Regions from separate parts of the Psychrosphaera aestuarii genome, predicted to be linked through region 1. Evidence: predicted binding sites of a transcription regulator. Region 1 holds the regulator's gene; the other holds the start of a gene.
The links. Region 1 encodes ArgR, which controls arginine synthesis, uptake and breakdown. Its sites were predicted from a motif close to ANTGAATANNTATTCANT; they were not measured.

Region 1 (5,447 bases):
TAAAGTTCCCTTAAAACCTTTCGCTCCCTCCTTTTTCAATAAAAATTAAACCGTTCAACATCGCAAACCTATTATTCCGCAAACCTTATTATTTCGTAAAAAAACGAAATAACACTTGTCTAATTAATGTTATTTCGGTAATTTACGAAATAACAGTTTAAAACGGTAAAAATTATGGCAGATATCTTTCAAGCACTATCTAGCCCCGTAAGGCGCGAGATCCTCTCTATGTTAAAGAAGAAAGATCTCACCGCCGGTGAAATTGCAGAGCAAATTGATGTGGCTAAGTCCACCCTTTCAGGACATTTCAATGTCCTAAAGTCTGCGGGTTTAGTCATTACAGTAAAAACGGGAACCACCATAACCTACTCTCTTAATGCCAGTGTGGTAGAAGAATTAATGAGTGGCTTATTTTCTATATTTGGACAAAAAGACGAAAGTAAAAAGGAGTCTTTATGAACTTAGTTAAATTCAGCATCTTTATCACTGTTATAACGTGTGTAGTAGCTGCTATTGCCATCAATTTGGTACCCGAGGGATTACAACTCCCAATTCATTGGAACGCTAGCGGTGAAGTAGATCGAATGACTAACGCTACCACGGCGCTAATAATGCCTCCTGTTTTGATGATAGCGTCTCTTTTGGTTCTAACTGTATTAAAGCATTTAGAGCCGAGAAAAGAGAACCTTACTCATTCATTAACTGCAGCGCGAGCAATCATAGCGTCGGTGGTGGCTCTACTTGCAATTATCGAAGCCGGTTATTTAGCAATGCTATTAGGGGTAGAATTCGAAATGCATAAAGTCATTCTTGCATCGGTAGGATTAGTGTTAATGGTTGCTGGTAATTATATGAGCAAAACTAGAAGTAACTTTTTTATCGGCATTAGAACGCCTTGGACATTAAGTAGTGACGAGGTTTGGCGGAAAACACATAGGCTAGGTGGTAAATTGTTTATGTTAGCCGGTGTTATCACAATGCTTGTTGCACCTTTTGCTAACAACGAGCTACTAAAATTAGTGATCCCTGTTGTTGTTGTTCCTGCCGCACTAATACCCGTCGGCTATTCATGGTGGTTATGGCGAGAAGAACAAAAAAAGCACCCTTAGGTGCTTTTTTTAAATAAAAACCACGTTAGTTTTTATTATTTACCGTTTACGAACTCTTCACCAAGTGTGATGTCGCCACGTAAACCTTCGATCATTTCAGCTTTACATTTAGCTTCAAAGTCACTTAGGTCACCGTAATGGAAGATTTCTTTTACGCCATCTTTACCAATTAATACTGGCTGAGCAAAGAAACGAGCATCTTCACTATTTACTTCTACATATGTGTATTCGTAAACATCATCTTCGCCGTTAATAGCATCTACTAGGCTTAAGCAAAAACGTGCAGCTGCAAGGCCCATAGATAAAGTAGCAGAACCGCCACCAGCTTTAGCTTCAACAACTTCTGTACCAGCATTTTGGATACGGGTAGTTAGCTTCTCGATTTCTTCTTGAGAGAACTCAACACCTTCTACTTGAGAAAGTAGAGGAAGGATAGTTGTGCCACTGTGACCACCGATAACAGGAACAACGATGTCTTCACAGTTAAGTCCTTTTGCTTCAGCTACAAATGCTTCTGCACGGATTACGTCAAGCGTCGTTACACCAAATAATTTAGCAGGGTTGTATTTGCCTTTGGCTTTTAACGTTTCTGCAGCAATTGCTACTGTTGTGTTAACTGGATTTGTAATAATACCAGTAAGCGCCTCTGGGCAGTTGTCAGCAATACCTTCAACTAATGTTTTTACGATGCCCGCATTGATGTTAAATAAATCTGAACGGTCCATGCCTGGCTTACGAGGAACGCCCGCAGGAATAAGAACGATGTCTGCACCTGTTAACGCTTTTGCAAGATCGTCAGCGCCAAAACCTTCAACTTTAACTTGAGTTGGGATGTGGCTTAAGTCAACTGCAACACCTGGAACAACCGGTGCAACGTCATATAAGGCTAATTCAGAACCAGCAGGTAACTGAGTTTTAAGTAGTAATGATAAAGCCTGTCCGATACCACCAGCGGCACCTAATACTGCAACTTTCATATTAATCTCCAATTTTAATCAATGATCGAGAAGTAAATTTTGCCGCAACCATACTGAAAGTTCGGCGAAAACTCAATTCGCAATTAGTATTATATGATGAAATGCATTAAAATTCCGCCTGAGTAGCTGGCAAGGAAAAAATACAATGACGCAAAACAAGCAAGAAGCACTAATTAAAGCATTTAAAGAGCTTTTAAACGAGGAACGTTTCGGATCGCAAATAGATATCGTCGATGCGCTTAAAGGCCAAGGCTTCGATAATATTAGTCAATCTAAAGTATCTCGGCTACTAACACGCTTTGGTGCAGTAAGAACCCGTAATGCCAAACAAGAAATGGTTTATTGTCTACCTGCCGAGCTTGGTATGCCAACGGCAAAAAGTCCATTGCGTCAGTTAGTTTTAGATATTAATCACAACGAAGCGATGGTTATTATCAAAACTAGTCCTGGGGCTGCTCAGCTAATTGCTCGATTATTAGATTCTGTCGGTAAAGCAGAAGGTGTATTGGGGACTATTGCTGGTGATGACACTATTTTTATAGCGCCGTTAAAAGTAAGTGAGATTGAGCACACTCTTAATAACGTAAAAACATTATTTGAAACCGTGTAACTCAACCTCTACATTAATGACTATTTATTCGAAACTGATTTGACCGTCATAAGACCCACTTGTATGTCGGTTACTTCAACTTTATCACCCGCTAAAAGCGGTTCATCACTTTCTATTTTCCACGTTATACCTGAATATTGATAACTGCCAGGCTGAGTTGGCGACACAGCCGTCTCTAACCTAAACTGGTGTCCAAACAAATCAGAGTGCACATTATGCGCAGGTTCCGTTTTCTGTAGATTAGATAGCGGCTTCCATAATATGGCACTATAAACCCCTGACAAAACCGCAATGCATAACGAAATAACTGTCCATGTATCACTGATAATACCGAACTGTAATAACACTCCTGTTGTTAGCGTTGCCAATCCAATTAAAGTTAGGAAAAAGGTCGCAAAACCTAAAAAAACAATATCGATAACAGCAAGTAAAACACCCGCAGCCATTAACATTTGAGCTGTATTTTCAAAAAATGACATCACAGTCTCCTTTAGCTTTTATTCATGGTGCCAATAATACTCATAGCCTGCGCAACCATGCTACTCGCGTCAGTGGCGTTATCTGGAAGAAGAACAACCGACGATTCCTTCGCAATAGCCTGTTTAGCACTAATTGCTTTTGTTGCTAGGTCTAGCTGAATCGCTTTCTGACCCTGCTCGGTCTTGGCAACGTTACCAATTGTTTCTAAAGCTTCCGCTTTTGCTACCGCAACTTGCATAATCGCTTTCGCTTCACCTTCTGCCTTTAATATTTGCTCTAATTTTTCAGCTTCTGCAGCAAGTACTTGCGCTTGCTTTTGACCTTCCGCTACATTAATTGCAGCTTGACGATCACCCTCTGACTCTAAGACTTGAGCTCGTTTTTCACGCTCAGCTTTCATTTGGCGCTCCATCGCTTCCATTACAGATTGCGGTGGAATGATGTCTTTAATCTCATAACGTAAAACCTGAACGCCCCATGGACCAGCCGCTTCATTTATTGCTGCGACAATATTGGTATTTAACGAATCACGCTCTTCGAATGTCTTGTCTAGTTCCATTTTACCGATTTCACTACGCATCGTCGTTTGAGATAGTTGAATAACGGCAAATACATAATCGTCAACACCATAAGATGCTTTATAAGGGTCTAAAACTCGAAAGTACAATACACCATCAACAATTAATGAAATATTGTCTCGCGTAATCGCAGATTGACCTGGTACGTCAACGGCTTGTTCTTTTAAAGAGCGGTCATAAGCAACAACATCAACAAAAGGCACAATAAAGTTTAAGCCAGCCTCAATAGATTTATTAAATTTACCAAATCGCTCAATAACATATGCTCGATTTTGAGGAACAAACTTAATAGACGATTTCAGTAACACGACAACTAAAATTAGAAGTGCAAACTCAAACGAGATCATTGAGCTAAGTATTTCATTCATAATAAATTCCTTTTACAGCGGTTAAAAAGATAGAGAGGATAATTGATTAATTAACATTACCTTGATTTAGCAAGTAATCAATAGATGGTGCGAAAAAGGCTGCGCCCGTTTCTGCAGTTGTGTAATTCAGTAAATGATCATAGTTTCCGGCATCGCTACCAAACACCATATTTGCTAATATTTTTTCAAAGCTATCAGCATTAGCACAATACGAAACAAATAGAAGCCCCTGCGTCGTAAGGTTACCATAAGGCATACTTTGTCTTAGTAGCTGAATAGGCTCGCCATTAGAATCAAAACATCGAGCCCGAAACGCATGTGCGGTCTCAGGTAGTTCGTCTTGGCTTACTCTTGAATTATCCTTTTTATAGCGACCAATTATGAGCTCCTGCTCTTCAGTAGGGATACCTTGCCATCTGTTAATATTATGCCTATAACGCTGAATATGCACGTAGCTACCGTTATTAAATGGACCCGGCTCATCTATTAATGCAATTTTGCGCCTTAAACGACCTTTGGGATTTGCAGTGCCTTTTATAAAACCTGTTAAATCTCTACCATCCAAATATCTAAAGCAGGGAACCTGTTCTATTAACTCAACCATTTCACCAAATAGATTAAGTAGCCGTCGGCTAGCGATATAATTAACGTCATGTCTATCGGAGCGAAGTTGAAAAAATAAATCGACTGGCACGGCAGGCATATGTCGATCTTCATGGTGCATAGAGGGGAATGGTTTTAAATTGGCCGGTTTACTGTCTGGATATAGTTCCGACCAAAAGTTGGCACCTATAGCAACCACACCGCTAAACATAGCTTCGGAAAACTGCTCATTGATCTCATCGAATAACGCAGGCAGTTGGCTCAATGCCTCTCTTATTGCCGGCTCATATCCTTCATGGGTATTAAAAAACAAGTGCAAACCATGCAAATTTGCTTCACTGCATATGCCCCACTGTTCTCTCGACATTTGACTACCCACTAGTACGATTTTTTCTTATTTTAAATAGATTTATTCAAAAGTGAACTAAATTATATTAACTATACTTTATGCGTTTACTGTTAACTCTTTTATAGAGTTTTAGACTTTTATTACTACAATTAACAAAATTGTTAAAAAATTGTCATAATTAAACAAGTCTGAAATATTTCTGTAACATTTCTGTTGTTTAATGATGCGCATTCGAGCCAGGTCAGTTTGGCTTATGTTTAATTTAAATTTCGTTTACAGGTGTTCATATGAAAATGTTTAAGACGTTGGTTGCCACTTCAATTTTAGCTTCAATGCCTGCCGCTGTTTTAGCAGACCCTGTCGTTTACGGCAA
Region 2 (5,447 bases), 1.1 Mb from region 1:
AGAACCGTCATATTTTCATGATCTAACGTGGTTTTTATTCCAGTTGCTCTAAACTCTTCAACAGATAAGTTAGCAATGATGACGTTTTTGTCGGATTCAAGCTTTTCTACAATGTTCACTGTAAATAAATCGCTGTTTTGAACAGTATGGATTTGAGATATATCCGCTTCTACAGTAGGGCCACCATCAAAAATGTCTACGTACTGCTTATAAGTAAAGCCTTCAGATTTAAGTAATTTTAGTGCAGGCTCTGTATTTTTATGAACTTTACCTATGACCGCTTGCGCTTCTTTTGACAAAAGATTTACATAAACTGGGTATTTAGGCATAAGTTCAGCAATAAATACTTTTTGGCCTATACCCGTAAGGTAGTCAGCCGTAGGAAAGTCCATTGAGAAAAAGTGCTCTTCTAACCACTTCCAAAATGGTGAGTCGCCATTTTCATCAGAAACACCGCGCATTTCTGCGATAACGGTATTGGAAAAGCGCTCTTGGTGTTGAGCTAAAAATAAGAACCTAAACTTACTTAAAATACGACCTGTACAGCCTTTACGGAACTCTTCTCTTAAGAATAATGTGCATAATTCACTCGCACCCGTATAGTCATTACACAAGGTTAATATATCCGCTGTGTTATAAATATTGAGCTGTCGACTATTATGAACAACCTTACCTAAATGATAATGGTAAAAGGCATCATCAAGTCCTACATATGACTCAATGCCACTAGTGCCCATTATTTTACCCGACGCCACGTCTTCCATAACAAAGAGAAACCCGTGTTCTTCTTTTTTGTCAGACACTTTTGACTTAAATGACGCTTCTGCGCGCTGGATTTTTTTGGCAATTAGCTCATCATTAACCGGTAACGATGTAAAACCATGCCCTGACTCTTCTGCAATTTTCAGAAGTTCAGGGAAGTCTTTTTCTTGGATTGGACGAATTACAAACATCACATCTTCTTCCTTTATAAAAATAGCCAATAAAAAATTGGCTATTTATACTTAACGAGCGCTAAATTAAGCGTTTACGATGCTTGCAACGGCTTGTTCAAACTGAGCCATGCCTTGATCAATATCTTTTAGAGGAACGATTAAAGAAGGTGTGAAACGAATTACGTTTGCGCCTGCAACTAAAATCATAGTGCCGTGCTCTAACGCTGCGTTTACGAACTCTTTTGCGCGACCTTCAAAAGCATCTGTAAGTTCTGCACCTACTAACATGCCTTGGCCACGAATATCTTTAAACACGTTATATTTGTTATTAATTTCTTCAAGTTTCGCTTTGAAGATAGCTTCACGTTCTTTAACGCCATTTAATACTTCTGGAGTATTAATAGTATCTAATGCTGCTTCAGCAACAGCACAGGCTAGCGGGTTACCGCCATATGTTGAACCGTGAGTACCAATCTTAAGATGTTTAGCTAACTCTGTAGTTGTTAACATTGCGCCGATAGGGAAACCACCACCAAGGCCTTTCGCTGAAGCTAGGATGTCTGGAGTGACGCCTAGACCCATGTACGCATATAACTCACCTGTGCGACCCGCGCCAGATTGAACTTCATCAAATATTAACAAGGCATTGTTATCATCACAAAGCTGACGAACGCCTTCAATAAATTCTTTTGTTGGTGGAATAATTCCGCCTTCACCTTGAATCGGCTCTAGCATTACCGCACAAGTTTTATCTGAAATGATTTCTTTTAAACTTTCTAAGTTGTTGTATTCAGCATGAACGATATCGCCTGGTTTAGGTCCAAAACCGTCTGAGTACGCCGGTTGACCACCAACAGTTACCGTAAAGAACGTACGACCGTGGAAACCTTTTTTGAATGAGATGATTTGCGTTTTGTGCTCACCGTGAACATCAATAGCCCAGCGACGTGCTAGTTTTAGCGCCGCTTCGTTTGCTTCTGCGCCTGAGTTGGCAAAGTAGACTTTTTCAGCAAAAGTAGCATCAGTTAGTTTTTTCGCTAAACGCAGTGCTGGCTCATTTGTCATTACGTTACTTAGATGCCAAATTTTTTCGCCTTGCTCTTTTAATGCACCAACTAAAGCTGGGTGACAATGACCAAGGCAGTTGACCGCAATGCCTCCGGCAAAATCGATGTATTCTTTATCGTTTTGGTCCCAAACGCGAGAGCCTTGTCCTCTAACAGGAATCACAGCCGCAGGAGAATAGTTAGGTACCATTACGTCATCAAATAAAGCGCGTGTTACAGTCATTTTTGTTTCCTTGTGTTAAACCTATCTCGACAAATCGAAGAATTTCAAAACAGGATTTTAAAAGTAAATACCCGCCAATTATTGCAGATTTAGACGCAAATGTCTCCATTTCAAACATCTGAGGAGTTGCTATTAGGGCTGGATAGCCAAGTTATGAATAATTAGTGAATATTTATTTAGTACGATTTTTAAAGGGGAATTATTGTGCCTATCTGCACGCTTTTAAAATTAGACATTAACTATAAAATGTCTAATTATTGCCTCATAGTGGTGCAAAATTACCGATGAATAGATTGTCATAAAAAAAATCAACAAAATTTTAGATTAGAGGGATTTTTATGTGTTTTTTGCAATTATTGGCTAGTTCTATTCGATAAATTCAGTTTTGTTAGATTTATTTTATTAAGGATAGTGACAAAGTCATTATTGATTTTACAGCCAGTAAGAAAGCGTTTTGCTTCTGGTAATTCAATCAGTCTAGCTTTTTGCAATAACTTGTATTGAGAATAAGTCTTTGATTTCAATAATAGAGACGCTATCGGCGTAAGCGAATCAATCGCTTCATTATTAACAATTTGCTCCATTGCTGGAGCTAGTGGAGCAAATTTTAATTCTAAGTGTTGCAGTAGTAAAAGACTCACATCTAACCCATGGTTAAGCACCAATTGACTCGCAAACTCACCATCTAATACTAAAGAGTTTAAAACCTTTTCAATATCACTACGACCAGAGTTTCGCGCCTTGTGCATTTCTTCAAGCCTAATTTTATCAAAAGCCCTAAGGTACATTCTCATCACTAAACCATACCCAAAACTATGCAAGAGACCAAGAGTGAAAGCGTGAAGAGGGTTCACATTAAAACGTGGTGCCAAGGTTTCCATACAATTTGCTGTTGCAATGGAGTATTGCCACAATTTTAGTTTAAAGTCTGAAAAAGGATCTGTGCTGTGTGGCAACCACTGTTTTGCAATTATCGCCAGCAGTGGCGCTTTTATATTGTCAATTCCAACATACCTAATGGCTAAACCAACATCTTCTTGAAAAGGTTTTGTCGAGTCTTTTTCACGGAAAGGGGGTTTGTTTACAATGTTTAGTAGTTCCCGCTTAATAATAGTATTTGGCTCTATAAGCGCAGCGAGCTGTTTGGTATTTAATGCTTTCGAGAGGCAAGCATCTACAGTTTTAGCTAAATTAGTGTCTAGCTTTAGAACTTCGCTGAACAAATATTCAGGGTCAGTTACTTTGCTGTCGATATAATCAAACAGTGCGTCATGAAAATATTCATTAACGTAAACCTTAAACTCTTCTTCGGTTTTTATTTTTCGCTCTTTTAGTTTTTGAGCTTTGGCTTCAACCGACAGTAAGTCTCGCGTAGTAGTAGTTTCTATTAATGTGGGTGTTAAACCTAAACGGGTTTTAGCGACTTTGTCTGATATCATCAAGTCAACAAAACGAGCTTGAATAATTTGATGAAATTTATTATTTGATGACTCTGTCATTTACGTTTTACCGTTTTCTAGTTAGGTTGCTTTTATAAAATTATTAAGCATATCAAGCCCATGCTCAGACATTACTGATTCTGGATGAAATTGTACACCCATAACTGCATAGTCGCGCATAGCCAGAGCCATTAATTCGACAGCTTCGTCACTCGATGTAGGCTTTACCCAAGCTGTAGGCTCTATGTATTCAGGTAATGTATCGGGTTTTACAATTAACGAGTGATAGCGAGTAACCGATAACGGATTAGGTAACGCTGTAAATATGCCTGACTCATTATGTTCAATGAGCGACGTTTTACCATGCATTACTTGCTGTGCTTTGCACACCGTGGCCCCAAAATATTGGCCAATAACTTGATGGCCCAAACATACACCTAAAATAGCTTTGTTTTTGTAAAAATGTTTTATTACATCGAGGGAAAGCCCAGCTTCGTTAGGCGTGCCGGGCCCTGGTGAAATTACAATTCGTTCAGGGTTAAGAGACTTTATCTGATCGATAGTTATTTCGTCGTTTCTCTTAACAACAATTTCTTGGTCTAAAGACTCAAAGTAATTGACTAAAGTGTAAGTAAAAGAGTCGTAATTATCGATCATTAACAGCATGAAAAACTCTTATCTTGGGTCAGCCACAAATCCTAGTGCGTCATAAACAGATTTTAATGTTTTCTCCGCTCTTGCTGAGGCTTTTTCAGCACCAACGCGCATAATTCTATTTAACTCAGTTTGGTCTTCTCTGATCTCTTTAAATTTAGCCTGAATAGGTTCGATCATTGAAACAACTGCATCGGCCGTATCTTTTTTCAAGTGACCATACATTTTGTCTTCATATTCAGGCACTAATTGCTCAATAGTTTTACCAGTTGCTACGCTTAATATAGTCAATAAGTTAGATACACCTGGCTTTTCATTAGTATCAAAATAAATTCTAGCTTGTTCGTCAGAATCGGTGACAGCTTTTTTCAGTTTCTTTTCAATTTTTTTAGGCTCGTCTAATAACATGATGTAACCATTAGGATTATCATCCGACTTAGACATTTTCTTTAACGGATCCTGAAGGCTCATTACTCTTGCACCAAATTCAGCAATTTGAGGCTCTGGTACTGTAAATACATCGCCATATATATTATTGAAGCGAGTCGCTATGTCTCTAGTAAGCTCTAAATGTTGCTTTTGATCTTCACCAACTGGAACTTTATCTGCTTGATATAGAAGAATATCGGCGGCTTGTAAAACAGGGTAACTGAACAAGCCAACATTTATGTTATTACTATGTTTGCTAGACTTGTCTTTAAACTGGGTCATGCGGTTTAGTTCACCCATTTGCGCATAGCAGTTAAGAACCCAAGCTAATTGTGCGTGTTCCTTAACTTGCGATTGCACGAACAAAGCCGATTTATCAGGGTCGATGCCACATGCGGTATATAAAGCAACGCCGTCTAAAGTCCTACTTCTCAATACATCAGGTTCTTGGCGAACCGTGATAGCATGTAAGTCAGCTAACATGAAATAACAGTCGTGGTTCTCTTGCATGATTCGCCACTGGTTAATAGCACCAATGTAGTTGCCTATAGTCATGCCACCAGTTGTTTGAATTCCACTTAATACTGTACTTTTCATTGTTACGCCGTTTGTTAGCTAATTTAAAATTTTCAAAGCGCATTGTAACCTGTCTTTGCCAACGCGCAATCGTGTATGTTTATTTTTAAGAAAGGTTGGCTAG

Region 2: the regulator ArgR is predicted to act here: its motif matches at 2,389-2,406, upstream of J9318_RS12815 (aspartate aminotransferase family protein).

Annotation. Positions count from the first base shown of each region.
Region 1 is NZ_CP072844.1:836,260-841,706, reverse strand. Features, by position in the region: gene J9318_RS03890 (autorepressor SdpR family transcription factor) at 175-459, shown strand; gene J9318_RS03885 (SdpI family protein) at 456-1,109, shown strand; gene mdh (malate dehydrogenase) at 1,145-2,086, opposite strand; gene argR (transcriptional regulator ArgR) at 2,232-2,696, shown strand; gene J9318_RS03870 (NfeD family protein) at 2,717-3,175, opposite strand; gene J9318_RS03865 (SPFH domain-containing protein) at 3,187-4,122, opposite strand; gene J9318_RS03860 (Dyp-type peroxidase) at 4,169-5,092, opposite strand; gene J9318_RS03855 (porin) at 5,362-5,447, shown strand, end outside.
Region 2 is NZ_CP072844.1:2,823,714-2,829,160, reverse strand. Features, by position in the region: gene astA (arginine N-succinyltransferase) at 1-953, opposite strand, end outside; gene J9318_RS12815 (aspartate aminotransferase family protein) at 1,020-2,225, opposite strand; gene J9318_RS12810 (HDOD domain-containing protein) at 2,579-3,724, opposite strand; gene J9318_RS12805 (anthranilate synthase component II) at 3,746-4,330, opposite strand; gene trpS (tryptophan--tRNA ligase) at 4,340-5,344, opposite strand; gene rpe (ribulose-phosphate 3-epimerase) at 5,430-5,447, opposite strand, start outside.